DNA from 2 places in the uncultured Tateyamaria sp. genome. Region 1 is predicted to be linked to the other one. Evidence: riboswitches for the same ligand, from Rfam matches in the RefSeq annotation. Region 1 holds a riboswitch; the other holds the start of a gene.

Region 1 (8,136 bases):
ATGTCTTCGGGGGCCATGACGGTGCGGGCCGCGATATCGGCCCAAAGCAGGAAAATGGCCCCGATCAGGGCAGAGCCCGGCAGGACGCGCCGGTAATCGCCGCCCACCAGCATCCGCACCACATGGGGCACCATCAAGCCGACAAAGCCGATGATCCCCGAAAAGGCGACCATCACACCGGTGATCAGCGCCCCCATGACAAAGACGAACAGGCGGAACCGGGCCACGGGTATGCCAAGGGTTGATGCCGTCTCGTCCCCGACGGTCATGGCGTTCAGCGCCCCCGCCCGCCAGATCAGCCACAGACCGCAGGCCAGCAGGATCACCAGCGGATAGACCAGCTGGCTCCACTGTGCGAGGCCCAGGCCGCCCAGCATCCAGAACACGACCGTATGGGTCGCGCGCGGATCACCCAGAAAGATCAGGACATTGGCGGCGGCCATGATGATGAAGGACACCGCCACACCCGCCAGCACCAGGCGGTCGGCACTTGTGGCCTGGGCAAAGCGGGACACCGCCAGCACAATGGCCGTGGCGCCCAACGCCCCCAGAAAGGCCAACAGCGGCACCGTCAGCAACCCCAGGAACAGCCCGGTGTGCAAAAGGGCAAGGATCGCCCCAAAGGCGCCGCCCGACGAAATCCCCAGCAAATGCGGATCGGCCAGCGGATTGCGGGTGACGGCCTGCAGGCTGGCACCCACCATCGCCAGCCCGGCCCCCACCATCATCGCCAGCAACGCGCGGGGAAACCGGATATCCCAGACGATGGCCTCGCGCCCCTGCGACCAGGTCTGCGGGATCAGTCCGGGCGACAGCTTGTTCAGAAACACGCTCCACACCGTCGACAGCGGCACCTGAACCGCGCCCACGGAAATGGCAAACGAAAGCGAGACCAAAAGCGCGGCCAACCCGGCGCACATCAGCACGCCGGTGCGCCCCGGACGTCCGGTCCGGGCCTGGGACACCCTGATTTCGCTCATGCGCTCACGGGGCCCGGAACCCTTCGGCCAGCGTCTTGATGGCCTGGATGTTGCGGGGACCGGGCGTGGCCTCGACATATTCCAGGGTGACAAAGCGGTCGTTCCTGACGGCATCCATGTCGGCAAAGGCGGGGTTGGTCATCAGGAAGGCGCGCTTTTGCGCGGCGGTCACATCGCCATAATTCACGATGACGATGACCTCGGGATTGCGCTCCACCACCTCTTCCCAGGTGACGGTGGCCCAGCTCTTGTCGAAATCCTCCATGATGTTCACGCCACCCGCAGCCTCGATCAGGGCGGTGGGCATGGCATGGCGCCCGGCGGTAAAGGGCGCGTCCTCGCCGCTGTCATATACGAACACGCGCAGGGGCGTGCCGGTCTCCTGCGCCGCGACAAAGGCCGCCAGGTCCGCACGGTAGCCGTCAACCAGGGCGGCGGCACGCGCCTCGACGCCAAAGATGCGGCCAAGGTTCATCAGGTCGGCATACATGTCCTCCATGCTGGCCTTGTCCGTGTCCATGATGTGGGCGCAGGACTCCGTCAGCTCGTAGACATCAATGCCAAACGGGGCCAGCGTCTCCGGCGTCACCTCGCCCCCCACCTTCATCCCGTAATTCCAACCGGCAAAGAAGAAATCGGCATCCGCACCGACAAGAACCTCGCGCGACGGATACTTGGCCGACAGTTCGGGCAACTGCGCCACACCGGCGCGCATGCCCTCATCCAGCGTCTTCCACCCGGAAATACCGGTATAGCCCACCATGCGGTCGGCCAGGCCCAGGACCAGCATCATCTCGGTCAGGTTCACGTCATTGGACACCGCGCGCTCGGGCGGGGCATCAAAGGTGACGGACCGGTTGCAACTCCGGACTGTGGTCGCGGCAGCCGCCAGGCCCGCGGTCAGGCTCAGGGCGAGGGCGGCGGCAATAAAGGTCTTCATGATCAGGGTCCCTTGGTTTGAAGATGAAAGGTCAGGTGGTCGGCGTCGCTGGGGGTCAGGCGCTCGCGCCGGGCGGTCACGCGAAACACGGCCGATACGGCGGCTTCGGACAGCACGTCCTGCGGCGGGCCAAACCCGATGGCCCGCCCCGATTGCAGCAAAAGCACGTCGTCACAGACACCGGCCGCAAGGTTGAGGTCATGCAGGGACGTGACAATGGTCAAGGGCAGTGACCGGATCAGATCAAGGACTTCCAGCTGATGGCGGATGTCCAGATGGTTAGTCGGCTCGTCCAGGATCAGCAGGCGGGGCTCTTGCGCAAGGGCGCGCGCCACCATGACGCGCTGGCGTTCGCCCCCCGACAGGGTGCCCAGATGGCGGTCCGCCAGCCAATGCAGGTCCAGCTGTTCCAGCGCATGCTGCACGATGTCGGCGTCCCGCTTGCCTGCGCCACCCGAAAATCCCTGCCGGTGCGGGGTGCGGCCCAGCGCCACGATCTCGTGCACGGTCAGGGCAAAGTCGCTGGGCTGTTCCTGCAGGACGGCGGCCATGCGCTGGGCTGCCGCGCGGGCGGTCAGGCTCCAGATGTCGTCGCCATCGACATGCACGGTTCCGGTCACCGGCCTGTGGAACCGGTACAGCAGCCGCAGCAACGTGGTCTTTCCGGCCCCGTTCGGCCCGACAATGCCCAGAACACGGCCCGGCGCCAGATCAAAGCTGGTGCGATGCAGCAGCGGATCGTCCCCACGGCGCGGCGACCATGACAGGTCACTGACAGACAGGCGGGCGGCGGTGGTCACGACGCACGCACCTTGCCCGTCTCAATGGCCAGCATGGCGGCAGGCACCCGGGCCAACGTGGTGTCGCGCAGCTTGCCGGGCCGGTCCAGGGACGAACACCACCCATCCTCCAGATCGGCATACAGTCTGGCAAAGGCCAAAAGGTCCTCGATATCGGTGTCGGGATCAATGTCGCCAAACAGATAGGTGGCCTTGCGGGTGCCGTGATAGGCCACGGTGCACGGGCGATCACATCCCGCCATGCAGGCCACGCCAGACACCTCGAAACTGTCGGTCACCGCATCGCCTGCGGTTGTAATGGCCGCGCGCAGACGCGCGATCAGCTCATAACCCGGGCGACACGCGGTGCCCAAGTGCCGGCAAGACGTGCAGATCGTGATGTGATGGTCCATTCGGGCCTCCGCCGCGCAGGGGGCAGAAGGAAACGAAACCATGTCGGTGCGGTATGTGCCGCTGTGCCATCATATGCTCCTGACCAGGCACCCCGCCTGTATCGAGTTAAAGGGCCGACGCGGTCCAGGCGTCGGGGATGGCAGGTCTCCTGACTTGCGGGTCAACGCTTTCCCGAACCTTCCCGGACAGATGTCCAGTGGTCCATATCGGGGTCGCTCACCGCTCACAGTTGCGGGGGCAGTCGCGGATTTGGCGCCTGTCGGACAGGACCGCACCGTGTTCCCTTTTCATCTCTTCGGCCATGGGCCTCCAAGAACCATCGCGAAAACCAAACCGGAATGTTGCGGACGGGTCAATGCACAATCGGCATAGCCATGGATCGTTTTTCGCACGCAGGCGGATGGGGCACCACCCTCGCACCGGCGCATGGGACGATGGGATCGGGCCGGGTCACACGCGTCCGGGACCGGCAGCGCCCTGGCGGGCGTGCGGCACGGGCCATCTTGGTGTGCACCGTCGGACGTCAATTGATCGGCCATGACGCCTTGCATCTGAACACCGCGTCCGAACGACGGGCGTCGCAGGACCGAACCGGACGGGGCCAGATATGCGACACTCCATGATCAACGTACGCCGTCTGCAAACAATCCGCGCGCAGAAATCGTTTGGGCTGCGTCGGTCTGGACCCCACGCAATGTGGAAACCACCGGTGCCACCCGTCGTCCGATGCGCAATGCCGCTGGTCCCGACACCGTGCCGGTCTGTCCCCCCCAGGGGCCGGGCACGGGGCGGCCTGACCGTCAAGGCACGCGCGCGGACCAGCGCAGGTGCCACGTACCGATGGCACTCCCGACATTCGCCAACTGCACAAATGCCGCGCTCCCGACAGCCCCGCGCCACCGCGCGCCACGGCCGCCTGCCGACACGGCCAGCGGATCGCACGGTTTTTCAAGCCGCACGCATCGCTGCCCGGGTGCGGTCCGGTCCGGTCGGCAACGCGTCACCCGCCGCGCGCGCGGCAGATCGGCGGCAGACCAGATCCGGATGTGGTTGATGCGTCCAGGATCGGGACGGGCCGTTCAGGATACAGGCACTATGACACCGTTGATGATGCTGGCGCGTCCACGGTGTCTGCCGGGGGCGTTGGTGCCGCGCGCGCCAACGTGATGGCCCGCGCCGCACGGGTCTGACCCGCCATCCTCATGGACAGGCGTGTGATATCATCGCCTGGCATAGACCGCCCGAACAAGTCATTTGCGATCCGGCCAAAGCACCCTTGGCGACGACCGCCTGCCGTCGCAGCCAGCATGCCGGAAATCCGGTTAAAATTTCGCAACTGCAGCGCGCGCAGGTCCAAGCCCCTGATACGGCGCGCAAATCACAAAACTGCCAAAACAGTGTTAAGCCACCGAACACGCTGTCCCCGCGGGGACAGATCAGTCAAACAGGCTGCGCAGCCCCTTCTTGACCTCGTCTTCCAGCTTCTGTTTCGCCGCATCCTCCAGGCTTTGCCCCTCATCCACGACGCCCAGTTCCTCGGCGACCTTTTCGCGGGCCTTGGCCTTCAGCGCCTCCTTCTCCGCCTCCAGCTTTTCGTCCAGCCGCAGGTCAATCGCGGCGTCCAGATCGGGCAGGATGCTGGGGTCCGCCCAGGGACCGCGGATGCGCACGGGGATTGCCAGGTCCGGCCCGTCCTCCCCTTTCAGCGCGGTGGGGGTAAAGAGGTAGTCGATGTCCTGCGCCCCCAATCCGATCCGGCCATTGCCGCGCGCCTCGAAGCTGCGCAGCACCACCAGAAGGTCGTCGTTAAACAGGTTCCCGCCCTCCATCCGGTAGGTCGCGCTCATGTTTTCGAACACCGTCGTGCGGCCGTTGCCGCGCCCGAATTTCAGCAAGCCATCCAGGTCGATCCCCTCGATCGTGCCGCCCGCAACATTGAATGATCCGTTGCCCGACAGCGACCGCATGATCGCATCCACGTTTTGACCGACGCCCAGAAATTTCAGGTCCAGGTTCGCCTGCCCCGTCAGCATGTCGAGGTCGGCGGCATCCGCAAGGAAAGGCTGCACCGAAAGCCCGCGCATGTTCATGTTGCCCCCCACGCTCAGGCCCGAACGGTTGTTGATCACGAATTCGCCCACCAGCGTGCCGCCATAGGCCGCGACCTCGCGCAGTTCGAACACCATGCGGCGGTTGTCATTGCGCAAGAGGGTGCGGGTCTGGCCCAGCTTGAACTGACCAAGGTCGATGGAGGACGCGGTCAGCGCGATCTCTCCGTTGAAGGCCGCAAGCCCGCTCGCGTCGATGGGGTCCTTGGGCCAGCCTGTCCCCGCGGGGGCAGCACCGCCTCCGCCGCCAGTGCCGGAGGTCTCTCCTCCCATTGCGCCGCGCAGGTCCAGCGCGCCCGCAACCAGTTGCGCGTTCACGGTCGGAGTGCCGTTCAGACTGATATCTGCCGCCCCGTTCAGCGTGTTGCCGCCAAGGTCGGCCCGCAGGTCGCGCAGGGACAGGCGGCGGTCCGAGGTCAGCGTTATTTCACTTGATATTTCAACAGCTTGTCCCAGTTTCTCAGGCAACCCCGGCGCGGGCAGGCCCAGAGCGGACAGGAAGGCATCGGTGCTTGGCAGATCCATGCCGAGCAGGCCGGCCACGTCGCCCGCGGTGCTGGCGCGACCGTCCAGTGTGACACGCCCGCCTCCTGCCTCGATGACCGCCTGAACCGGTTGGACCTGCCCGGAGATAAATCCGGCAAACGCACCGACGGTCGCGTCCACCTGCACCGCGGTCCCCGCCGGTCGAAGGGTCGCGGCGATGGTTGCGGGGCCCAGACGTTCGGGCCAGTCGAGGGACAGGTCCACGCCGGAGTAGGACAGCGTATCTGACCCTTCTGCGGCATAGATCAGGGTGGCGTCCGTCACCTGCAACTTCTGGATCGACAACGCCTGCGGCGTCGAGGCGGCGCCGGGCGCGGGTGTCTCCGTTTCGATCTGCGCGGCCCCGGACGCATCGGTGAACACCCAGCTGGCCCGCCCGTCCGCACGGCTTTCGAGGCGGATGGTGGGGCGCGTCGCCTCGACATTGGTGATGCGGATTTCGCGGCTCTGGATATAGGCCATCACATCAACGCCGATGGCCGCGTTTTCGGCCGTCAGCATCGGGCCCTGTTCGGACCAGTCGGCATTGCCGACCTCAAGCCCGTCCGCGCGCACGCCCAGCACCGGCCACAGGGTCATGGACACGCCCGTGATGGTCACGTCGCGGCCCGTTGCCTTGCGAATCTGATCGGCGGCAATGGCCCCGATACGGTCGGCCGGCAAAAAGAAGACCGACACCCCGGCCACCAGCACGAGGATCAGGGCAAACCCGACCAGACGCAAAACCCATTTCATGACACTGCTCCCGTTCTGATGACGTGTTGAAATCAGCCTAACGCAGCGTGTGCCTGCACCCCAACCCTTTTCGCGGGTGCAGAGTTCACATATGAGGCACGACATGAGCCAGAACCCGCCTGACTTTCGCCCCGATCTCGCGCCCAAGGCGCGGCTTGAGCAGAATGCGCCCCGCGCCCAACCGGACGGCACCGGCCGCCCCGGCCAGCCGACCATCGGGATGGTCAGTCTGGGGTGCCCCAAGGCGCTGGTGGACAGCGAACGCATCCTGACCCGGCTGCGGGCCGAAGGGTACGGCATCTCGCCCGACTATGCGGGCGCGGATGCGGTGATCGTGAACACATGCGGGTTTCTGGACAGTGCCAAGGCGGAAAGCCTTGAGGCCATTGGCGAGGCGCTGGACGAGAACGGCAAGGTCATCGTGACGGGCTGTCTGGGGGCCGAACCCGAATACATCACCGGCGCACACCCCAAGGTGCTGGCCGTGACGGGGCCGCATCAATACGAACAGGTGCTGGATGCCGTGCACGCCGCCGTGCCGCCGGACCCCGACCCCTTTGTCGATCTGCTGCCCGCCCGCAGCGTCAGCCTGACGCCGCGCCATTTCAGTTACCTCAAGATTTCAGAGGGCTGTAACCACAAGTGCAAGTTCTGCATCATCCCCGACATGCGCGGGCGGCTGCAATCGCGCCCGGCCCATGCGGTGGTGCGCGAGGCGGAAAAGCTGGTCGAGGCGGGCGTGAAAGAGCTGCTGGTGATCTCTCAGGACACCTCGGCCTACGGTGTGGACATCAAACATGCCGAGGATCGGGGGCACCGGGCGCATATCACCGACCTTGCGCGTGATCTGGGGTCCTTGGGCGCTTGGACAAGGCTGCACTATGTCTATCCTTATCCACATGTGCGCGAGCTTATTCCGTTGATGGCGGAGGGGTTGGTCTTGCCCTATCTCGACATTCCCTTCCAACATGCCCACACCGACACGTTGCGCCGCATGGCGCGGCCTGCGGCTGCGGAACGGACGCTGGACCGGATCGCGGAGTGGCGCGACATCTGTCCCGAGATCACGTTGCGGTCCACTTTCATCGTGGGCTACCCCGGCGAGACGGAGGCGGAATTCCAGACCCTTCTGGACTGGATGGACGAGGCGCAACTGGATCGCGTCGGCTGTTTTCAATACGAAAACGTCGATGGCGCGCGGTCGAACGCGTTGCCCGATCATGTGGCGCCCGAGGTCAAGCAGGAGCGGTGGGATCGCTTCATGGAAAAGGCGCAGTCGATTTCCCAGGCCAAGCTGGCGGCCAAGGTGGGCATGCGCATGGATGTGATCGTGGACGAGGTCGACGCCGAGGCCGCGACCTGCCGCACCAAGGCCGACGCGCCCGAGATCGACGGCAACCTGTTCATTGACGAGGGGTTCGAGCACCTGACCCCCGGCGATATCGTCACTGTCGAGGTGGACGAGGCGGGTGACTATGACCTGTGGGGCACGCGGGTTTAGGGCGGACCAGCATCCGCCTTGGGATTGGCACGTTTTTCAGATATTTCCGTGGCTTGGCCACCGCATGTCGCGCGTGGTCGTGCAGGATGGTTGCAATTTGGGCTAAATGTTCTATATTTGTTCTCAACCCCAA
Region 2 (22,884 bases), 290 kb from region 1:
CAGATGCTCTTCGAGCGTATTCACGGTGAAGGGGCGCGTGGGGTTGGTCGAGGAGGGGAGCACATGCTCTTCCCCGCAGATCTTGATGATGTCCGGCGCGTGCCCGCCGCCTGCTCCTTCGGTGTGGAAGGCGTGGATGGTGCGGCCTTTCATGGCGGCCACGGTGTTCTCGACAAACCCGCTCTCGTTCAGCGTGTCGGTGTGGATCATCACCTGCACATCCATGTCGTCGGCGACGGACAGGCAGCAGTCGATGGCGGCGGGCGTCGTCCCCCAATCCTCGTGCAGTTTCATGGCGCAGGCGCCCGCCCTGACCTGTTCTTCGAGCGCCGCAGGCAGCGACGCGTTGCCCTTGCCCGCAAAGGCGAGGTTCATCGGGAAGGCATCGGCGGCCTGCAGCATCCGGCCCAAATGCCACGGCCCCGGCGTTACGGTCGTGGCCAGCGTCCCGTGCGCAGGCCCCGTGCCGCCGCCCAGCATCGTGGTGAGGCCGGAATGCAGCGCATCCTCGATCTGCTGTGGGCAGATGAAGTGGATGTGGCTGTCAAAGCCCCCCGCGGTCAGGATCTTGCCCTCACCCGCAATCGCCTCGGTCCCCGGCCCGATGATGATGTTCACGCCCGGTTGCGTGTCGGGGTTGCCCGCCTTGCCCACGGCGGCGATGCGCCCGTCCTTCAGGCCCACATCGGCCTTGTAGATGCCCGTCCAGTCCACGATCAGCGCGTTGGTGATGACGGTGTCGACGGCCCCGTCGGCCCGCGTGACCTGCGATTGCCCCATCCCGTCGCGGATGACCTTGCCGCCACCGAACTTGACCTCTTCACCATAAAGCAGGGCGGTGTCGCCACTGCCCCCGGTCGAAGCCTGGCCCGCACCTTCGGCGGTCAGGTCACGCTCGACCTCGATGATCAGGTCGGTGTCGGCAAGGCGCACCTTGTCGCCCACAGTGGGGCCGAACATGGCGGCATAGTCGCGGCGGGAGATGGATGTGGGCATGGGTCAGATCCGTGTTGTCAATGCGCGCTTGGTCAACCGGCGCGCATTGGCGCGGGTCTTGCGACGCAAAGGGGCAATGCCCGCCGCCAGCACGGTGTTCACGGGCTGCAGGGTCAAGGTCTCGCGCCACATGGCGATCTGGCTTTCCGTCAGGGCCGACACTTTCTCGGACACCATGCGCTTGTTTTCGGTGGGGCCGACGGGAAACACGCCGGCCATTCCAAGCAGACGCATCCCGATAACGGCCTGTGCTTCCGCCATCAGATAGGCCAGGTTCCAGGCATTCGCGCCCATGCCGAACGGGTCCAGGGCAGATGGTTTGCGGCGGTTTGGCATTACAAGACTCCAAGTATGAGAGGTCAGAAGGAACTAGGGGGTGGTCAAGGCCTGCAATTCGGCCATCCGCACCCGTGTCATACGCTCAAGACACGTGTACCAGACCAAGGGCTGAATGCTGCCGCCGCCAAAGGGCGCGATCTCGGACGTGCAGGTCGCGTCGCGATAGGCCAGCCACTTGCGCTGTGCATCCAGCAGGGCCGCGCCGGCACCCAGACCGTCCATATAGCCCTTGATCCCCGGCCACACCGCATTCAGCTGTGCATCCGCCTGCGCGTATCGGGCCGCGGCACATTCGTTCATTTCCAGCTGGGACTGTCCCGGGCAGGCGGCCTGAGCCGCGCCTCCGAGAAGAACCAGCGCGGCACTATACCAAAAACGCATCATCCACCTCCACCTGCATCGCGGTCACCAGGCCGTTTGTCTGCATCGCCATGCCGATGACGCTCAGCACTTCACCGTATTGCGCCGCGCTCATCCCCTTGGCCCGTGCCGCCGCGGTGTGGGAATGGATGCAATATTCGCATCCGTTCGCCACGGACACGGCGATATAGAGCATCTCCTTGACCAGCGGATCCAGATGGCCCGGACCCATCACATCCTTCAACCGCCCCCATGTCGCCGCCAGCAGTGCCGGATCATGCGCCAAAGCCCGCCAGAAGTTGTTGATGTCATCCGTCCCCCGCACGGCGCGGATGTCGTCGAAGACGGCCAGCACCTCGGCGCTGGCCTCCTGATCCGATATGAGCGGCAGGGTCGCCATCACACCATCGCAAAGATGCGGGCGGGACCACCCGTGCCGCCGCGATGGGTGGGCGCGCCCACAACCAGCGTGGCGCCGGCGGCGGGCACCTGACCCAGACCGGCCAGGTTCTCGATCCCGTAGCGGCCCGCAGGCAACCAGGCATAATGGGTGTCAAAGGTCTCGGACGGGCCATGATCCAGAGACAACGTGTCGACGGCCATGGCACCTGCGCCGGTTTCCTCCAGCAGCATGCGCGTGGCTTCGATATGGAAGCCCGGGAAATGCATCTTGCCGTCAGAGCCGACATTGCGATAGCCGTCGCCGCCGGTCTTGCCCGCCCAGCCCGAATGCATGGCAACACAGGCCCCGTCGGGGATGTCGCCGTGATCGGCCATCCATGCCGTCAGGTCGTCCGGCGTCACCTGGGCGTCGGCGTCCCCTTCCGCGCGCGCGGCGATGTCCACGACGCACAGGGGCACAACAAGGCTGCTGACCGGGATCTCGTCCACCGACGCCCCGTCGGCGGAAAAGTGCAGCGGCGCGTCGATATGCGTGCCGGTGTGTTCATTCACCGACAGGTTGAACAGGTTGAACCCGTGTTCGGCAAAGTTGAACGGCTGTTCGGTGCTGATGCCGGGGGCCCCGAAATATGTGGGGAACGCCTCGTCATAGACATGGGTCATGTCGACAACGCCACCGTGGCCCGCCGCCATCGCAGGGGGGGCCGCCGTCACGCCCAGGGTTGCGGCCGCACCCGCCGCTGCGCCTGTCTTGAAGAACGCGCGCCGCGACAGCATCCGCTCCTTCACCGTATTCATCACGCAAACATCACACATCGGTCTATCCTTCCATTGGGGTTGCCCTGCTCAAAGGTCGCCCATCACCTGGCTGTTGAACCCGTACACCTTGCGCGCGCCGCCGATGGGGATCAACTGAACATCCCGCGACTGGCCGGGCTCGAACCGCACGGCGGTGCCTGCGGCGATGTCCAGTCGCATGCCGCGCGCGGCGTCCCGGTCAAAGTCCAGCGCGCCGTTGGCCTCGCCGAAATGATAATGGCTGCCCACCTGCACGGGCCTGTCGCCGGTATTGGCCACATGCAGCGTGATGGCGCGCGCGCCCGTGTTGAGTTCGATATCGCCCGCCGCGGGGATCACTTCACCAGGGATCATTGCGCGACACTCCTCTTCATTGTTCCAAAAATATGCATGGCTCACCGGATCGGATTGTGCACCGTCACCAGCTTGGTGCCATCGGGAAAGGTCGCCTCGACCTGCACGTCATGGATCATCTCGGGCACGCCCTCCATGCACTGGTCGCGGGTGATGACCTGTGCGCCCGCCTCCATCATGTCGGCCACGCTGCGGCCGTCCCGCGCGCCTTCGACCACCGCATCGGTGATCAGCGCGATGGCTTCGGGATGGTTCAGCTTGACGCCGCGCGCCAGCCGCTTGCGCGCCACTTCGGCGGCCATGGAAATCAGCAGCTTGTCCTTTTCACGGGGGGTAAGTTGCATGGGTCACAGTCTCCAGCAGAGGGGCAGGTGACCACCGGTCAGGTGGTCCAGAATGGGCAACAGCGCCGTGCGCAGATGGTAGCCCGACGGGGCGAGGCTGCGCAGAACAAGGGTGTTTTCGGTCAGAAGGCTGGCGCCGCCGGTGTCGGGCAGAAGGGCGCGGATCGTCTTCAGATGGGCCGCGGCATCCGGCGCGACATAGGTCAGGCTGACCATGGCGGTGGCCCCGCCGCCAACGGCCGCGCCAGCCATCCGGGCGGTCATGCCGCCGCTCAGGGTCCAGGCATCCATGACCAGGGGCGCACCCGCCCGCGTGATGCTGATCCGGTCCGCAAAGTGCCCCTGCACATGATCCTCGCCCATGGCGATGCGGCCCAGGCACATCGGCTCGACAATCAGCGCGCGGGCGGTCGGGGCCAGGTCGCAGGACAGATGGCGTGTCATCGCGCAGCCATCAAAGATCAGGGTTTCCTGCGGCAGCCACCACAGGGTCGCGTGGTCCTGAACCGCAAGGCGGGTGTCGACCCGCCCGACCTCGCCCGGCTGCGCGCGGTAGGCCCGTTCGCAGGCTTGCGTGGTCAGGGTCAGGTGGGTGCCCGGCCCCGCCGTCGCACCGTAGTCGAACCGGTCGCCGCCCGTCACCCCACCGGAGGTGTTCAGCAATACCGCTGTCAGACCACGGGCCGCACGGGGAAACACGGCCTTCGCCGCGCCCTGCTGATACAGACCATCAATGGCGGTGTGTCCGCCGACCGTCTTGGTCGACACCCGCACGGACCCGATCGCGCGCGGTTGGGTCCGTGCGGCTGTCGGTGTCTTCAGTGGGCTTTGGGCATTCATTGAGGGCCTGGGCAGCTTGGGCTGTGGTGATAAGACCACTCTCCCGCACGTCCGACCAGCCCCTTCGGACCTTGCCCCGGAATTCGTCCGCCAGCTGCCTAATTTTCAGGCAAACGGCGCAGCAAATAGGTGTCCATGATCCAGCCATGGGCCGCACGGGCGCGCGCACGGGTCTGAACGATGCGGTCCGCCACCTCCGACAGCCGCCCATGGTCCAGGATCTGCTCGGGCATGCCCAGATAGGCGCCCCACCAGATGTCGAACGCATCGCCGTCCAGGGACCGAAAGGTGCAATCGCCATCCAGCATCACCACCAGCGTCTCGCATCCCTCGGGCCAGCCCTGATCGCGCAGCCGCCGCCCGGTCGAGAGGGTGACAGGCGCGTTCAGCGTATTCAGCGGAATGGCATGGGCCGCCGTCAGGGCCTGCACGGACGTGATGCCAGCCACGACACGCACCCTTGGCTGCGGGTCCAGCCGCGCCGCGATGCGCAAGGTGCTGTCATAGAGCGACGGATCGCCCCACACCAGCAACGCCACCGTTCGCGCTGCGGGATGCTGCGCGATGGCATCGATCCAGCGGCGCGCAATCTCGTCATGCCAGGCGTCGACCCGCGCGATATAGGGCAGGCTCTCATCCCGTACGGGCATGTCGAACAGCGCGACGGGCGCATCGCCGCGCACCTCTGCAATGATCTGCGTGCGCAGGTCGGCCAGATCGGACTTGCCCGCCCCCTTGTGCGGCACAAGGAACAGATCGGCCTCCGCCATCACGCGGCGGGCCTCGCCGGTCAGATGCTCGGGGTTGCCGGTGCCGATGCCTATGAGGAACAGCTGCACCACGTCACGCCTCGGCCAGGGCGCCGTACAGGATCAGGGCGGGCGCATCGCTCACAGCGTCCGCCAAACGGGCCGCCAGATCCGCAACGCTCATCCGGTGCAGGGCCTGCGCCTCGGTCGACACCCCTTCGGCCAGCAGGGCGGGCGTGTCGGCAGGCAATCCGCCCGCCATCAGCATCTGCGCCAGCGCGGGAAAGGTCCGCTGGCCCATGAACACCACCGTGGTGGCCTGCGGATCGGCCAGGGCCGCCATGTTCAGATCCTCGGGCAAGGCCCCGCGCACATCATGGCCGGTGATGAACTGCACGCGCCGCGCGGTCAGACGCCGGGTCAGGGGAATGCCCGCCGCCGCCGCCGCCGCACAGGCCGACGGCACGCCGGGCACGATCTCGAACGGAATACCGGCGGCCTTCAACGCCTCCGTTTCCTCCTCCAACCGGCCAAAGGTGCCGCCATCCCCGGATTTCAGGCGCACGACACGGTTGTTGTCCTGCGCATACTCCACCAGCAACTGGCTGACATGATGCTGCTTGGGCGACGGGCGGCCCGCACGCTTGCCCACACCGACAAGGTCGGCGCCGCTGCGCGCATGGGTCAGGATCGGCCCGGAACTCAGGTCATCGAACAGGACGGCATCGGCCCGTTTCAGCCGGTCCACGGCCTTCAGCGTCAGCAACTCGGGATCACCCGGGCCGGAACCCACGAAACTCACAAAACCGGTCATGGGGCCTCGCCCGTGATCAGGTGAAAGAAGGTGCCGGTGACATGGCCCTTGCGCGACCCGGTTTCGGGCACCGGGTTGCCATCGGCATTCGCCACCTGCGCCAGCGGCGCGTCGGGTTCGTCCAGAATGGTGGTGTAGTGAAATTCGTGTCCGCGCAGCGCCGCGCCGGTCGCAAATCCGGGCATCGGCGCATCCAGCACCGCGCGGCGATAGCCCAGGTGAAACTTCCGCTTCTCGAAACTGGTTTCCAACCCGAACAGACCCGCCATTGCGTGCCGCGTCCCGTCCTTGTCAGTCAGGCCCGCGCCCAGCACCATGTAGCCGCCGCATTCGCCGTGCACGGGCCGCGTCTTTGCGTGTTTGCGCAATCCGCCCATAAAGGTCGATGCCGCCGCAAGCGTTCCGCCATGCAGTTCCGGGTATCCGCCCGGCAACCACACCAGGTCGGCATCTGTCGCCGGGGCCTCATCGGCCAATGGCGAAAACGGCAGGATTTCGGCCCCTGCGGCCCGCCACCCTTCCAGAAGATGCGGGTAAGTAAAGGAAAACGCCGCATCCCGCGCCAGCGCGATCTTTTGGGCGGGGGGCTTTGGCAGCGGATGCGCATCGGGCACGGGCCCCGCAGACGCCGCCGCCTTGATCGCGTCCAGATCGACATTGGCGCGCAGGAAATCGGCATAGCCCGCAATCGCGGTTTCAAGGTCGGGATGTTCGACGGCCTGGATCAGGCCCAGATGCCGTTCGGGCAGCTTCAGGTCGCCGCGCCGGGGCAGGCTGCCCAGCACCGTGACGCCTGCACGCTCCATGCCGGCCCGCGTCAACCGCTCGTGTCGCGGGCTGGCGACCCGGTTCAGGATCACGCCCGCAAAGGGCAGATTGGGATTGTAGGTCTTGAACCCCAGCGCCGTGGCTGCCGCCGATTGCGCCTGGCCGCCGACGTCGATGACAAGGATCACGGGCCAGCCCATGGCCAAGGCCGTCTCCGCGCTTGAACCAAATCCCGATTGCCCCCGTGTCGCCACGCCGTCGAACAGGCCCATGGACCCTTCGGCCACGCAGATATCGGCCCCATCCATCTGGGCCGCGACACCGCCCAGCAGCGCGCCGTCCATGGCCCAGGTGTCAAAGTTGAAAGACGCGCGCCCGGCGGCGGCAAGGTGAAAGGCCGGGTCGATATAGTCCGGCCCGGACTTGTAGGGTTGCACCACCAGCCCGTCGTCGCGCAGCGCCCGCAACAGGCCCAGCATCACCGTGGTCTTGCCCGTGCCCGAGGCCGGTGCGGAAATCATCAGGCCCTTAATCATCGCGATGGCTCCAGCTTGCCCAGGGGCTGTCCGCGCTTTGCGGGCGGTACCGCCGGTCATAATCGGTTGAATAAAGACAGCTTTCGTCGAACCTCTCTGCCCCGATGGCGTGGCCCACAAGGATCAGCGCCGTGCGGCTGATCCCGTCATGCATCGCGTCCTTGAGGGTGGACAGGGTCGCATGGATGATCTGCTCGTCCGGCCAGCTGGCGCGGTAGACAACCGCCACGGGACAGTCCGCACCATACGCAGGCGTCAAGTCTGCAATCACCTGATCCAGGTTCCCGATGCTCAGGTGGATCGCCAGTGTCGCGCCCGTGGCGGCGAAGTTGGTCAGCGTCTCGCCCTCCGGCATACTTGAGGCCCGCCCCGGCGTCCGGGTCAGCACCACGGATTGCGCCACGCCGGGCAGGGTCAGTTCCGCGCCCAAGGCGGCGGCGGCTGCGGAAAAGGACGGCACGCCGGGTGTCACGGTAAAGGGAATGCCCGCCGCCTTGATCCGCCGGAGTTGTTCGCCCATCGCGGACCATACGGACACGTCTCCCGAATGCAGGCGCGCGATGTCGTGGCCGTCTGCATGGGCTGCCTCGATCTCGGCCATGATCTGGTCCAGGTCCATGGACGCGGTGTTCACGATCCTTGCATCGTCCGGGCAGTGACCCAGGATCGCCTCGGGGACGAGCGACCCGGCATAGAGGCAGACGGGGCAGGCGGCGATCAGGTCGCGTCCCCGCAGGGTCAAAAGATCGGGCGCGCCGGGGCCTGCGCCAATGAAGTGAACGGTCATGTGTCTGGTCCTTCGGCAATGGCGCAGGTGGCCATGCGGTCGTGTGAAATCTGGCGCGTGACAATCAGGGTCGGGTCCTTGCCGGCGCCGGCAAGGGCGGACGCTTCGGCCACTGACCCTGTGCGCCGCGTCAGACGGCTGGTGAGGGACTGCGTTTCGGTCATCGCGGCCTCCAGAGCGCTTGGCGGGACGGCTTCGATGCGCCAACCATGTGTTCGTGCAAGGTCAAGGATCGCGGGATGCGCGACCTTGTCATGGGCTGTCGCGATCTTGCCGATCGGACCGTCATAGCCGGTGGCCGCAAGCGCCTGTGACAAGCTGTCGACCGTCGCGCGCGAGGTAAAGCCGAACCCTGCAACAATCATCGGTCCAGGCTCCATTGCACGACGGGGTAGGATGCGTTCCATCCGCGTTTCGGGCCCAAAGGTGCGGCGTGGCTGATGGCGATGCGGGTCAATGCCCCGCCATGCGCGGCCTGTGCGGCGGCCAGGAGGGCCTCGCCCTCGAGCGTGACGGCGTTGACGACAATACGGGCCGGTACGGCGGTGACAGCGTCAAGCACCTGCGCGGACAACCCGCCGCCCACGAAGATCGCGGCAGGCGCTTTCAACCCGTCCAGCACGTCGGGGGCAGCGCCCTGGACGATGGTCAGCCTGTGCTCGACCCCAAGGCTTGCGGCATTCTCGGCAATGCGCGCGGCACGGTCTTGGCGCGGCTCGACCGTGGTCGCGGTGGTCGTCGGATGGGCCAGCAGCCACTCCAATGCGATGGACCCTGAGCCTCCGCCGATGTCCCACAGATGCTCGCCCGGTTTCGGTGCAAGGGTGGACAGGGTGATGGCGCGGATGGGCCGCTTGGTGATTTGGCCGTCGTTCAGGAACGTGTCGTCGGTCTGGCCGGTCGCGGCGGTCAGGACCGCGCCGTTGCCCGCGACTTCAATGGCGGCGCAGACCGGGTGATCGAAGGGGCCTGCGATGTCAGCGGCGCGCGCGGACGTAAGGCGGTCCTGTGGGCCGCCCAAATGCTCCATCACATGCAGGGTGCTGTCCGCGAAACCGCTGGCGCCGAGGTAGCTGGCAAGCGCGTACACCGCGTCGCCGTCGCGCAAGGTGACGATCAGGCGCGCACCGGGGGCAAGGTGGCGGCGCAGCCGTTCCATGGGCGCGGCGTGCAGGCCGAGGCAGGCTGTGGTTTCCAGTGGCCAGCCAAGGCGCGCCGCGGCGAGGGAGAAGCAGGACACGCCGGGGAGGGAGGTCCATTCGTGCGCGCCGAAGCTGCGTGCGATGACGGACCCGGCCCCGAACCAGAACGGATCGCCTGATGCGAGGACCACGACCTTTTGTCCCCGCAGGGACGCGAGGATTGCGATGCCATCCGCGTAGGGAACCGGCCAGGGGATGAGATCTGTCCCCGCGGGGACACTTGTGGTTAATGGCGCGTTAACCACAAGATCGAGGTGGCGCTGGGGGGCCATGATAACCTCGGCCCGGCCCAGAGCGGCTTGACTTGCGGCGCTGAGGCCTGCAACCCCGTCCTCGCCCATCCCGATGATTGTCAGCCAAGGGTCAGACATGCGCGCGAACCTCTTGATCCTTGCCGGGACAACGGAAGCCACGGCGTTTGCCAATGCAGCGGCAGAGGCGGGTGTGCAGGGCATCGTCAGTTTTGCAGGCCGCGTGGATCGGCCAAAACGCCAGCCCTTGCCGCAGCGCATTGGCGGGTTTGGCGGGGTTGCGGGGCTGGTCGACTACCTGCGGGCAGAGCGGATCACCCATGTGATTGACGCCACACATCCCTTTGCCGCGCAGATGAGCACAAACGCCGTCGCCGCCTGCGCTGCGGCCCATGTGCCGCTGATCGCGCTGACCCGCGCGCCGTGGGCTGCGCAAAGCGGAGACAACTGGACCCATGTGCCGGATATTGCGGGAGCCGTTGCGGCACTCAACCAACCCGCCAAGCGTGTCATGCTGGCCGTTGGGCGCATGCATCTGGCGGAATTCGCACCGAACCCGCAGCATTTCTATCTGTTGCGCCTGGTCGATCCGCCCAAGGACGTGCCGCCCTTTCCCAATCATCACGTGCTGGTGTCGCGTGGTCCGTTTACGGAAAGCGACGACCGGGCGCTGATGCAGGAACACCGGATTGATCTGGTTGTGTCCAAGAACGCGGGCGGCAGCGGGGCCTATGCCAAGATCGCCGCCGCGCGTGCCCTTGGCCTGCCGGTTGTGATGATCGACAGACCGTCGGTGCCGCAGCGGCATGAGGCGCACAGCGTCGCCCAAGTGATGGACTGGCTGCGTCATTCCGGCGTGGACCTTGGTGTGTAAACCAGCGGGGACCCGCAGCGTGTTATGATCCGTGTGCGGGACGAGCCGACGATGACCATGGTGCGCATATCGGCCATGTCGGGGGTTGTGTCGGGCAGGGGGACGATGCGGATTTCTTCGTCGGGGCGCGTGACGTTGCGGGCGAAGATGACGGGACGGTCATCGCCGCAGGCGTCTTTCAATACCTCAAGCGTGCGCACAAATCCTTCTGGCCGGGATTTACTGCGCGGGTTGTAGAAGGCCATGGCAAAGTCGGCCTCAGCCGCGAGGCGCAGGCGCTTTTCGATCAGGGCCCAGGGTTTGAGGTTGTCCGACAGATTGATGGCGCAGAAGTCATGGCCCAGCGGTGCGCCGCAGCGGGCAGAGGCGGCCAGCATGGCAGTGATGCCGGGCAGGACGGTGATGTCGAGGTTGCGCCAGTGGTCTGGGCCATTTTCCACAGCCTCGAACACGGCGGCGGCCATGGCGAAAACTCCGGGATCGCCGGAGGAGACGACGACGACTTTTTTGCCGTCCGAGGCCATCTCCAACGCATGGCGGGAGCGGTCAATCTCGACCCGGTTGTCGGAGGCGTGCAGCGTCAGGCCGGGGCGGTCTGCGATGCGTTCGACATACGGGATGTAGCCGACGATATCCGTCGCCTGCGCCAGCACATCCGACACTTCGGGCGTGATCAGGGCGTCGTCGCCGGGGCCAAGGCCCGCGATGCGCACCCAGCCGGTCATGGGCGGCGGCCCTGTCCATGCACCACGATGATCGAGAAGTAGGGCGTGATCTTGCCCATCGCCTCGCACAGCTTTTGCACGGTCTGTTTCGGCATGGCGGCATATTCGATCAGGTAGGCGTCCTCGAACTTGCCCGCCCGGCGCAGGGCGCGGCGCACCTTGTCGATGTTGCGCCCGATCTTCATCACCACCAGCGCGTCGGCGGCTTCCATGCCGCGCACTAGCGTGTCTTCGTCCAGCGTGCCCATCAGCACGGTCAGGATGTCGTCGCCCCAGGTGATCGGGGCGCCTGTGGCCGTCCAGGCGCCGGACATGCCGGTGATGGCGGGCACAACCTCGACCGGGACATGGGGTTTGAGGCGGGTATAGAGGTGCATGAACGAGCCGTAGAAGAACGGATCGCCTTCGCAGAGCACCACGACGTCTTCGCCCTGTTTGGCAAGGGCGTGCAGGTGGTCCGTGCATTCGGCGTAGAACGTGCTCAGAATCTCGTTATAGCGCGGATCGCTGAGCGGGATTTCGGTCGTGACCGGGTATTCCATGGGAAATTCAACGGCATGGTCCGCCAGCATCCCGTTGACGATGGTGCGGGCCTGACCCGGGCGGCCTGCCTTGCGGAAGAAGGCCACATGGCGCGCGTTGCGCACCAGCCGGTCGGCGCGGACACTGAGCAGGTCCTGCGCGCCGGGGCCGAGGCCGACGCCGTGCACTGTCCCGGCGGTTTTGGTCATTCCTTGCGGCTCGCGATGGCGTTGACGGCGGCGACGGTGATCGCGCTGCCGCCCAGACGCCCCTGCACGATGCAGCAGGGGACGGGTTGCGCGGCCCAGAGCGCGTCCTTGGATTCGACCGCGCCGACGAAGCCCACGGGGCAGCCGATGATGGCGGCGGGGCGGGGGCAATCGGGGTCTTCGAGCATGTTCAGCAGGTGAAAGAGCGCGGTGGGGGCGTTGCCGATGGCGACGATGGCCCCTGCGAGGTGGGGCCGCCAAAGCTCGAGGGCGGCGGCGGAGCGGGTGTTTTGCATCTCTGCCGCCAGTTCGCGGACGCCGTCGTTATGGAGGGTGCAGATCACCTCGTTATGCGCGGGCAGGCGGGAGCGCGTTATGCCCTCGCTGACCATGCGGGCGTCGCAGAGGATGGGCGCGCCGGATTCGAGAGCGGTGCGAGCGGCGGGGACGAAACCGGGGGAAAAGCGGCAGTGCTGTTCAAGGCCCACCATGCCTGCCGCGTGGATCATCCGTACGGCGACCTGTTCCTCGTCCGCATCGAAGTGTTTCAGGTCCGCTTCGGCCCGGATCGTGGCGAAGGATTGCAGGTAGATGGCCGCGCCATCGGTTTCGTATTCGTAGGGCATTTTAGCTCGCTGGTGTCAGGAGGTCGTCGGGCTTGAGCCCGCGCTGGCGGGGGGCATCCCATGGATGGCCGTTTTCCACAAGGTCATACGCGCCGTTGTTGCCGACGAGGGTTGTGGGCGCGGGGCGCGGGTGTGCGCAGCCCTTGGCGCAGCCCGAGACGTGGAGGCCGGGTTTTGCAAGTTGACGGGCGAGCTGCCGGGTATCGACCGTGGCCGAGGCGCAGGCGGGTGCACCGGGGCAGGCGTGGATGTGCAGGAGCGGGTCGGTTGGGTCGGTGATGAACCCGTGCGGGGCGCAGGGTTGCGCGTTTTCGAGCAGGAACAGCCGCCATGGGGTGACGCGGAGGGCAGAGGCTTGGCTGTCCCTGATCAGAGCGGCGAGGGCGCTGGCGTCGATGCTGCCGAAGGCCGCGCCGTAGGTGTTGTCGCCGGGTTGGAGGCGGTCGCCCGGCGCTGCTGGTGGTGTGTCCCGCCATGTCGCGGGCAGCTCGTTGGTTTCCAGATGTTTGGCCATGCGCCCCGCGGTTGGGCCGCCTGTGGCGACGAACCAGTTGGTGAGGTCGGTCAGGGCGGCCGGTGCGTCCGCTTCGGTGACGGGCTTGCCCATGGGCGCGCCGTCGGCCCGGAGGATGAGGCCGTTTTTACTGCGTTCGAAGCGGAAGTCGGCGGGGGTGTCGGAGAGGACCGGGCCAATTCCGGTGTCGATGGCGATGCCCATCTTGGCGGGCAGCCTGGGCATGTCCGGCAGCGCCTGAAGGATGGCGGCGTGCAGGCGCGTGGTGAGGTCGCTTTTGGCCCAGAGGGGTGTTGTCACGATGTTGCGGCGGGCTTCGCCGTCTGCGGTGGCGTCGATCAGGTCGAGGTCAAAGAGCGCTTGGAGCAGGTCTTCGTGCCTGTCCTCGGACACCCCGCGCAGTTGCAGGTTGGCGCGGCTGGTGAGGTCGATGATGCCGTTGCCGTGGGACCGGCTGAGGGCGCAGAGGCCGAGGGTCTGGCCCGCGGTGAGCCGCGCAAGACGGGGGCGTATGCGTACGATCAGCCCGTCACCGGACATCATGGGGCGCCATGCGCCGGGGCACCAGCCCTTGACGGTCATTGGGCGGCTTCCAGGCTGGCGCGGATGGAATTGCGGCGCGTGTGCCAGAGGCCTGCGGCATCCAGCGCGGCGAACTGGTCCTGCATGGCCTGGTATGCGCTGGGGTTGGCGTCTTGCAGGAAGGCGCTGACCTCCGGGTCGCCCAAGGTGGCGTCATGGTAGGCGTCGAAGAGGTGCGGGCCGACGACACCGGCAAGATGGGCGAAGGCGGCCATGTGGTCGAGCGTGGCGGCAATCTCGGCCCCGCCGCGAAAGCCGTGGCGCATCATGCCGCGCAGCCAATCGGGCTGGGTCGCGCGGGCCTGGACGACGCGGGCGACCTCTTCGGGCAGGGTGCGGGCGCGGGGGCGGTCGGGTTGGGTCGTGTCGAGGTGATAGAGCGCCGCCTTGCCGCCGGTGACGGCTTGGGCGGCGGCGAAACCGGCCTCGTGCGCGGCGTAGTCAGAGGCGAGCAGGACGTCGGTTTCGGGCAGGTCTTGCAGGTGGACGAAGCTGTCGGCGGCGGCGACGCGGGCGCGGATACCTGCCTCGTCTTTTGTCGTCATTGTGCCGTCGAGGGCGTAGGCGGATGCGGCGATCCATGCCTGACCGGCGGCAGCGCGGCTTTCGTCGGTGTAGGTTTCGATGTCCGCCCCCATGCCAAGGCCGAAGCTGCCCGGCGCGGGGCCGTAGACGCGGGCCGCCGGTGTCTGCCCTGCATAGGGGTTCCAGTCGGGCGCTTCGTCGCGCGCAGCCAGCGCGCGGACGGCTTGGGAAAAGAGGGCGGACAGCGTCGGGAACACGTCGCGGAAGAGGCCCGAGACCCGCAAGGTCACGTCGATGCGCGGGCGGTCGAGGTCGGTGATCGGCAGGACCTCGATGCCGGAGACGCGTTCGGAGCCTGTGTCCCAGACGGGTTTCACACCCAGAAGGTGCAGCGCCATTGCGAACTCCTCGCCCGCGGTGCGCATGGTGGCAGAGCCCCACAGGTCCACGATCAGGCCACGCGGCCAATCGCCTTCCTCTTGCAGGTGGCGGCGCACGAGTTCTTCGGCCAGTTTCACGCCCTGGGCATGGGCGGCGCGGGTTGGCACAGAACGCGGATCGGTGGTGTAGAGGTTGCGGCCTGTGGGCAGCACGTCGCGCCGTCCGCGATAGGGGGAGCCGGACGGGCCGCCCGGAATGCGTTTGCCGTTTAGCGCGTCGATCAGGGCAATGCGTTCCCCGCCGGCTGAAATGCCATCGCCGTAGGGTGTGCCTTCAGGCGCACCACGGCCCCAGATGTGCAGCCCGTCGCCGAACTGGCTTTCCTTGATATCGCAGACAAAGCGGTCGATGCGGGTGATCGCTTCGGCGGAACAGGTGGCGCGGTCGAGGCCAAGGTCGTTTTCGACGCCGATGGCCTGCGCTTCGGCGCGGATGCTGTCTTGCAGCCGGTCGCGGCGTTTCGGATCGAGGCCGTCGGCGTTCGAAAACTCGTCAAGCAGCGACTCCAACCGAACAAAACGGTCGGGCGTGGCGCTGTCCTTCATGGGCGGGGGCAGGTGGCCGAGGGTCACGGCCCCGATGCGGCGTTTGGCCTGCGCGGCCTCGCCCGGGTCGTTGACGATGAAGGGGTAGATGACGGGCAATGTGCCGGTGAGGGCCTCGGGCCAGCATTCGCGAGACAGCGCAACGGACTTGCCGGGCAGCCATTCAAGCGTGCCATGCGCGCCGATATGGATCAGGGCCTGCGTCTGGGTCTGGAGCCAGAGATAGAAGGCGACATAGGCGTGGCGCGGGGTGCGCGACAGGTCGTGGTAGTCGTCGTCGCGCGTTTTGGGCGCGCCGCGTTCGGGTTGCAGGGCGACGAGGATGTTGCCCCGGCGCGTGGCGGGGAAGTGGAAATGGCCTGTGTCAGTGTCCTGCTCTGGATCGCCCCAGGCTGTTTGCAAGTCGTCTTGAAGAGACTGCGGCAGGGTGGCGAGTGCCGTTTTGTAGTCGGCAAGCGGCCACGGGATGGTTTCGGTTTCCAATGCACCTGTGACGGGCGTCAGGTCAGTGTCGTGGCCCGCCTCTTGCAGGTCCGCGAGGATCGCGTCGGACGAGGCAAGCGCATCGAGGCCCACGGCGTGGGCCATGTTCCAGTCCTTGCCCGGATAGGTGCTGAGGATCAGGGCGAGGGAGCGGTCCTGTGCGGGTGTGGCGGCAAGGTTGGTCCACGCCTTGACCCGGTCCGCGACCATGTCGATGCGCTGCGTGTCGGCTTTGTGCGCGTAGCGGGCGAATTGCAGGGCTTTGTCGCGCGGCTGGGGTTCCTTGAACGAGGCCACTCCGGCAAACAGGCGCCCGTCCACTTCGGGCAGCACCACGTGCATGGCAAGGTCGGTAGGCGACAGGCCGCGTTCCGCTTCGGCCCATGCGTCGCGGGTGGAGGTGGCCAGCGCGATCTGGAAGACGGGCACGTTGCCCGCGTCCAGCGGGGAGGTGCCGGTGCTTCCGATGCCGGAAAAGGCGGTGGCATTGACGATTGCCGCAGGCTTTAGCTGCGCGATCTGGCGGGCCATCCATGCGGCGGGTTCGGGGGCCTTGAGCGACGGTGCGAACAGGCCGAGGACCCGGAAGCCGCGTGCGCGCAGGGCGTCGAACATGGCCTCAATCGGGGACAGGTCAGCGGCGGCGAGGTAGGCGCGGTAGAAGGTGACAAGGATCAGCGGTTTGTCATCTGCGGCGATGATCAGCGGGCAGGCGACGCCGTCTTCGGGCGTCCATGCGCCGACTGTCGGCAGGGCCTTGGAGCCTTTGACGGGCCCGGCGTAGAGGCCGGAGGCGAGCGCCATTTGGGCCAGCGCCGCTTGCGCCGCGACAGCCCCGCCGGTGTCGCAGAGATGTGCAAGGCGGCGGAGGGTGGAGACGGGCAATGTCGAGATGGCGTCGAGCCGAGGGTCTGGCCTGCCATCGGCGGGCAGGACGGCGAGAGCGATGCCCTTTTGGCGGCAAAGGGCTTCGACCTGCTGGAGGCCGTAGGCCCAGTAGGGGACGCCGCCGATGAGGCGGATCAGGATGCCCTTGGCCCCGTCCAGCGTCTGTTCGATATAGGTGTCGACCGACAGCGGGTGTTTCAGGCCCACGAGGTTGGCAAGCCGTATGGTGGGCAATTTGCCCACCGCCCTGTGATACGCCGCCGCAAAGGCCCCAAGGTCGCTGTCGGAGAAGGACAGCACCACCAGATCCGCGGGCGTCTGCCCCAGATCGGTGGGTGTCTCGGTCTCTTCGAGCCCGTGGCTTTCGCGGAAGACGACGTGCATGGGCGTCCTGTCTGGTTATTCGGCAGCTTCTGTGACGTGCACGAGGGCTGCGCGAATGGCTGCTGCATTCACGTCGTCATGTTCGGCAATCACGACCAAACGGCCCTGCCGCGCCTCGTTGGCGGCCCAAGGGCGGTCGTATTGGTGGCGGACCCGCGCGCCAACGGCCTGCACCAGCAGGCGCATGGGCTTGCCGGTGACGGCGGCGTAGCCTTTGACGCGCAGGATGTTCTGCGCCTTGGCCATGGCTTCGATGCGGGCGACGAGGTCGGCGGGATCGGCCACTTCGGGGAGGTCGATGATGACACTCTCGAAATCGTCATGTTCGTGGTCGTCATGGCCGTCGTGGTGGGAGGGCCTTGCGTCCATGTCGTCTTCGGCCGCAGCCTCAAGCCCCAGGATCACGCGGGGGTCCACGGCGCCTTCGGCCACTTCCACGATGGGCAGGGGGCGGGGGGCCTCAGTTGCGATGATCGCTTTGGCCTTGGCGATACCGTCGGGGCCGGCAAGATCGGGTTTGGTCAGAAGGATGATGTCGGCGCAGCTGATCTGGTCCTCGAACACTTCGGACAGGGGTGTTTCGTGGTCGAGGCTGTCGTCGGCTTCGCGCTGGGCATCCACGGCGGCGACATCCGGGGCAAAGCGGCCCGCGGCGACGGCCTCGGCATCGGCCAGCGCGATCACGCCGTCCACGGTGATGCGGCTGCGGATATCGGGCCAGTCGAAAGCCTTGAGCAGCGGTTTCGGCAGGGCAAGACCGGAGGTTTCGATCAGGATGTGTTCGGGCTGCGGGTCGAGCGCCATCAGCGCCTCGATCGTCGGGATGAAGTCATCGGCCACGGTGCAGCAGATGCAGCCATTGGCCAGTTCCATGATGTTTTCGGCAGGGCAATCGGGGATGGCGCAGGATTTGAGGATATCGCCGTCCACACCCACATCGCCAAACTCGTTGACCACCACGGCAAGGCGCTTGCCCTGCGGGTTCTGCATCAGGTGGCGGACAAGGGTCGTCTTGCCGGAGCCGAGGAAGCCGGTGATGACGGTGACGGGGACTTTGCTCAGGTTGGCCATCTCAGAACTCCTGTGGAGGGATGCGGGCGATGCAGTTCTTGCGGAAATGTTCGGGGCGTTCGCGCCAGGGCACGAGGCCATCGGATGTGGCGGCGTATTTGCCGATGCCCTCGATCACCATGTCGGCGTCGCGGTCTTCCATCAGGTTGCCGTAGACATAGGTCCAGCGCCCGGCCCCACCACGCACGGCGACGGAGCAGCCGGACGAGCAGTTCGACAGGCATTCGACGGCCCGAAGCGTCACGCCCTCGGGCATGGTGCGGTTCGCCAGTTCGGCATGCAGCGCCTCGCCCGGGCGCGTGCCGCCGTCGGGCACGTCCAGCTCGCGGCGGCATTTCACGCAGACCAGAAGCTCTACGGGGGGCAAATCAGCCATGTCATTTCCCAATCGGGGGACGGCATGGCAGATGACGGGCAGCCCTTCGGCGTCTGGTCCCGACACCCGGCACACCCCGTCCGGTTTCGTCTTCTCTTGCTGGCAGGTCTCCCGGCTTGCGGATTTCGAGCGGATGCTCTGCGGCCACCCTGCCTTCCCGGCACGGATGCCAGTGGCGTGGGGGGACCTCTCCGGTCACGGTCGCGGGGGCGGCTGCGTTTGGGCCTTGCGGGCCCGTAGCATTCCCTTTTCACCCGAGACGAGCCCCGGGCACCAGCAGAACCGTAGTGCGCGGGCCTCGAAACAGAGTCAAGCGTGATCGGCGCTGGCACCTTGTGCATTTCCATGGCACCAAACGGACCAGACCCAAGGAGGACGTCATGGACGACATCACCGAACGCCACAACGCCAAGATGAAAAAGATCAAGGCGGCCCGCGACAAGATGATGGAGACGAAGACCGAGGAAAAAGGTCTGATCATGGTGCATACCGGGCCGGGCAAGGGCAAATCATCGTCCGGGTTCGGGATGATCATGCGGTGCATCGCGCATGGGATGCCCTGTGCGGTGGTGCAGTTCATCAAGGGCAACTGGGATACTGGCGAAAAGACGTTCCTGCGCGACCGCTTTGCGGATGAGTGCCGGTTTTTTGTGTCTGGTGAGGGGTTTACATGGGAAACGCAGGACCGCGAGCGCGATATTGCGGCGGCCGAAAACGGCTGGCGGATTGCAAAGGAACAGATTCTGGACCCGGAGGTGCAGTTTGTGTTGCTGGACGAGATCAACATCGCGCTGCGCTATGACTATCTGGACATCGACGAGGTGGTTGAGTTTCTTCTGACGAAGAAACCGCAAATGACGCATGTGGTGCTGACGGGGCGGAATGCTAAGGCCGAGTTGATCGAGGCGGCGGATCTGGTGACAGAAATGACGCTGGTGAAGCACCCGTTCAAGGATCTGGGCGTGAAGGCGCAGAAGGGGGTTGAGTTTTAGTTGCTTCTTGAAAATCAGCCAGACCTAATTTGTATGACGGCCAATCTGGCCGGGCAGTTGGGCAGAGGGACTCCTGATCTGAGCGTCGCAAGTGCTTGGGGCTGGCAGCTGATTGAGCGTGATATCGCAGTCTCTCTTTCTGCGCGTATCGCCAACGAGGCCTCCAGTCTGTCGTCGAGTGAGGTGTATGATGATTTGAAAATGACGTTCAAGCACCTGAATCTGGTATGGTATGGTGATGAACGAAGGTCCAATCGACTTGTCGCATTTTCCCACCTTGCGGCGGCTTGGCAGTCAGACACTGCGCTTTTGAATGCGCTACACTTTTTCTCTGACTTCGAATTTGACGACGGGATCTTGTACCTTCTTGCTTGCGGCCTCGGCGATTTGGCTGATGGTATTTCACCGACCTATCATGACCTTGAGTTGACCTTTGGTAACCGCGATCGGTTGGCGCGTGACCGTGTGATTGAGTGGCTAGACGAAAATCGAGTTGTTATCGAGCCAGCTATAAACTCGTATCGCGAGGCGCTGCTTTGACCGCCCTCATGATCCAAGGCACAGGCTCCAACGTGGGCAAATCCATGCTGGTCGCAGGCCTGTGCCGCGCGGCGGTCAAGCGTGGGCTGTCCGTCGCCCCATTCAAGCCGCAGAACATGTCCAACAACGCCGCTGTCACTGCGGACGGGGGCGAGATTGGACGCGCCCAGGCCTTGCAGGCGATGGCCTGTGGGCTGGACCCGCATACGGACATGAACCCGGTGTTGCTTAAACCCGAAACGGATGTCGGCTCTCAGGTCGTGGTGCAGGGCAAGCGGCTCACGACCGTGAAGGCGCGTGAATACGCCAAGCTGAAACCAGCGTTGCTGGATGCCGTTCTGGACAGCTTCCACCGGCTGAAATCACGCAGTGATCTGGTACTGGTCGAAGGGGCGGGCAGCCCGGCCGAGGTGAACCTGCGCCCCGGTGACATTGCGAACATGGGCTTTGCACGGGCGGCGGATTGCCCCGTGATCCTGGCCGGTGACATTGACCGGGGCGGTGTGATTGCCCAAGTGGTCGGCACGCAGGCCGTGATTGACCCCCGCGACGCGGCCCTGATCGAAGGGTTCCTGATCAACCGGTTTCGCGGCGATCCGCGCCTCTTCGATGATGGCTATGCCATGATCGAACAGCATACGGGCTGGCGCGGATTTGGCGTGGTGCCCTGGTTCAACGACGCGTGGAAACTGCCCGCAGAGGATGCACTGGACATTGCCACGCCGTCACGCGCCGATGGGCTGCATATCGTCTGTCTCAAGCTGTCGCGCATCGCCAATTTCGATGATCTGGACCCGCTGGCGCAGGAACCGGGCGTGCGGCTCACCATGCTGCACGCAGGTCAACCGCTGCCGGCAGATACGGATGTGGTCATCATTCCCGGCAGCAAATCCACGCGGGGTGACTTGGCGTTTGTCAAGGATCAGGGCTGGGACGAGGACGTGCGCGCGCATGTGCGGCGGGGTGGCCATGTGCTGGGCATTTGCGGGGGGTACCAGATGCTTGGCACCGTGGTCGATGATCCGGGCGGGATCGAAGGACCAGCGGGGGCGACCTCGGGTCTGGGCCTTCTGGACGTGCGCACGACCATGTCCGATGACAAGCGGCTGACTACGGTTGACGCTGTGCACATGCCCAGCGGGCAAGGGTTTCAGGGGTATGAAATCCACATCGGGCTCAGTGACGGGCCGGACCGCGCGCGGCCCTTTGCACGGGTTGCGGGCGCTGACGAGGGGGCGATCCGTGCGGATGGGCGCGTTGCAGGCAGTTACCTGCATGGGATGTTCCGCGATGACGGGTTCCGGCGGGCCTGGCTGGCCGGGTTCGGGGTCAGTGGCGGCAATGCGTCTTATGCCACAACGGTCGGCGCGACACTGGATGCGCTGGCCGATCACCTCGAGGCGCATCTGGACGTGGACGCGCTTTTGGCTTGCGCCCGCTAGGGCAGGGACCCAAGGTTGCGCCATGCCGCATATCATCCTCGACTATTCCGCCAATCTGGAGACCGTGATGGACATGCACGGGCTCTGTGTCGCGCTCAAGGACGCGGCGGCGGCGACCGGTGTCTTTCCACCCGCAGGGATCCGGGTGCGCGCGCATGCGGCCAACCATTTCGTGGTGGCGGACGGCGATCCGAAGCACAGCTTCATCGACATCACGATCCGTCTGGCCGCCGGGCGCAGTGACGCGCAAAAGACGCAGGCGACGGACGCGGTGTTCGACGCGGCCAGGGCGTTCACGGCGGACCACATGGCCACGCATCCCTTCATGCTGTCGCTGGACCTGCGCGAGATCGACGCCGACCACAGCCGCAAGATCAGTTCGATCCGCGACCACCTGCCCCCCGACATGCACTAGGTTTCTTCCGACCAAAAATACGACGGGGGAGGCCGCAAGGCCGGGGGCAGAGCCCCCTGAAACATGGTGTCGCGCGCATGCGCGTCCTTGGGATCAGTCGAAGGTAAACTCGGGCAACTGATCAAAGGCGACCTTCAGCGCCTCGCCCCATCCGTTCGAAACCGTGCGGAAATAGGGATCATCCGCCTCGATCCGTTCGGCCCGGGTGATGGCAAGGCTGTCGGCGGCATAGGTCACGTAATCCAGCGGCAGGCCCACCGACAGGTTCGACTTGATGGTGGAATCAAAGCTGACCATCAGCAACTTGACCGCATCCTCGAACCGCATGGCAGGGTCCTGGGCGCGCACGATGATGGGCTTTCCGTATTTCGCTTCGCCGATCTGGAAGAACGGTGTGTCATCCGAGGCCTCAATGAAATTTCCCTCTGGATAGACCAGGAACAGGCGCGGCTCCGATCCGTTGATCTGGCCGCCGATGATCATCGTTGCGCCAAAGGCGCCATCGGCCTCCATGCCGCTCGTTGCATTTGCCGCGATCACCTCTTTCAGGGTCCGGCCCACTTCGCGTGCGACCTGGAACATGGACGGCGCCTCGAGGATCGAGGGCTTGCGCTCTTCTGGGGCCTTGGTGCGCTCATCCAGAAGCGAGATGACCGATTGCGTTGTTGCCAGATTGCCGGCCGTCATGATGACGATCACGCGCTCTCCCGGGACCTCCCAGGTGTGCATCTTCTTCACGGTCGAGATGTTGTCGACGCCGGCATTGGTCCGGGTGTCGGACATGAAGATCAGCCCGGCATCCAGCCGCATCCCTACGCAATATGTCATATCTTGTGTGTCCCAACCCCGACTCGGGGTAAATCTGCGCTATTGCTGCTGCACCTGCAAGGTCACGGACATAGCTTCCCCTGCGTTACCATACCGTAAACCCGAGATCGGGGCCGCGCCGCGATAATCCAGACCCGTGGCCACCCTCACATAGCGGGCGTCGGGCGAAATCCCGTTCGAGATGTCAAAACCGACCCAGCCCAGACCCTCCACATGCGCCTCGGCCCAGGCATGGCTGGCATCCTGATCCACGCGGTCATCCATCATCAGATATCCAGAAACATAGCGTGCCGGATATCCCAATGCGCGCGCGGCGGTGATAAACACATGCGCGTGGTCCTGACAGACGCCGTGACCGGCCT

What was found. A riboswitch is a leader RNA that binds a small molecule or an ion and turns the genes downstream of it on or off. The one in region 1 is predicted to bind cobalamin.
Region 2: it holds a riboswitch for cobalamin, as region 1 does, so the genes downstream of both, Q0844_RS06520 (DUF1636 domain-containing protein) here and Q0844_RS07945 (DUF1636 domain-containing protein) in region 1, are expected to answer to the same signal.

What each region holds. Positions count from the first base shown of each region.
Region 1 covers NZ_CANNDN010000001.1:1,560,480-1,568,615, forward strand. Annotated here, with positions in the region: gene Q0844_RS07930 (iron ABC transporter permease) at 1-920, opposite strand, end outside; gene Q0844_RS07935 (ABC transporter substrate-binding protein) at 985-1,920, opposite strand; gene Q0844_RS07940 (ABC transporter ATP-binding protein) at 1,923-2,720, opposite strand; gene Q0844_RS07945 (DUF1636 domain-containing protein) at 2,717-3,112, opposite strand; cobalamin riboswitch at 3,234-3,449, opposite strand; gene Q0844_RS07950 (hypothetical protein) at 3,941-4,303, shown strand; gene Q0844_RS07955 (AsmA family protein) at 4,550-6,502, opposite strand; gene rimO (30S ribosomal protein S12 methylthiotransferase RimO) at 6,606-8,003, shown strand.
Region 2 covers NZ_CANNDN010000001.1:1,267,022-1,289,905, reverse strand. Annotated here, with positions in the region: gene ureC (urease subunit alpha) at 1-996, opposite strand, end outside; gene Q0844_RS06620 (antifreeze protein) at 1,000-1,332, opposite strand; gene Q0844_RS06615 (lysozyme inhibitor LprI family protein) at 1,366-1,719, opposite strand; gene Q0844_RS06610 (carboxymuconolactone decarboxylase family protein) at 1,700-2,095, opposite strand; gene Q0844_RS06605 (cyclase family protein) at 2,095-2,913, opposite strand; gene Q0844_RS06600 (urease subunit beta) at 2,944-3,249, opposite strand; gene Q0844_RS06595 (urease subunit gamma) at 3,291-3,593, opposite strand; gene Q0844_RS06590 (urease accessory protein UreD) at 3,597-4,433, opposite strand; gene cobF (precorrin-6A synthase (deacetylating)) at 4,532-5,275, opposite strand; gene cobA (uroporphyrinogen-III C-methyltransferase) at 5,277-5,996, opposite strand; gene Q0844_RS06575 (cobyrinate a,c-diamide synthase) at 5,993-7,300, opposite strand; gene cobM (precorrin-4 C(11)-methyltransferase) at 7,293-8,087, opposite strand; gene Q0844_RS06565 (cobalamin biosynthesis protein) at 8,084-8,452, opposite strand; gene cbiE (precorrin-6y C5,15-methyltransferase (decarboxylating) subunit CbiE) at 8,449-9,660, opposite strand; gene Q0844_RS06555 (cobalt-precorrin-6A reductase) at 9,659-10,414, shown strand; gene cobJ (precorrin-3B C(17)-methyltransferase) at 10,387-11,139, opposite strand; gene cobI (precorrin-2 C(20)-methyltransferase) at 11,136-11,870, opposite strand; gene Q0844_RS06540 (precorrin-8X methylmutase) at 11,867-12,496, opposite strand; gene Q0844_RS06535 (cobalamin biosynthesis protein CobG) at 12,498-13,592, opposite strand; gene cobN (cobaltochelatase subunit CobN) at 13,589-16,858, opposite strand; gene cobW (cobalamin biosynthesis protein CobW) at 16,874-17,929, opposite strand; gene Q0844_RS06520 (DUF1636 domain-containing protein) at 17,931-18,305, opposite strand; cobalamin riboswitch at 18,389-18,598, opposite strand; gene cobO (cob(I)yrinic acid a,c-diamide adenosyltransferase) at 18,686-19,297, shown strand; gene Q0844_RS06510 (hypothetical protein) at 19,331-19,837, shown strand; gene Q0844_RS06505 (cobyric acid synthase) at 19,846-21,279, shown strand; gene Q0844_RS06500 (5-carboxymethyl-2-hydroxymuconate isomerase) at 21,302-21,694, shown strand; gene Q0844_RS06495 (proteasome-type protease) at 21,788-22,522, opposite strand; gene Q0844_RS06490 (transglutaminase family protein) at 22,562-22,884, opposite strand, start outside.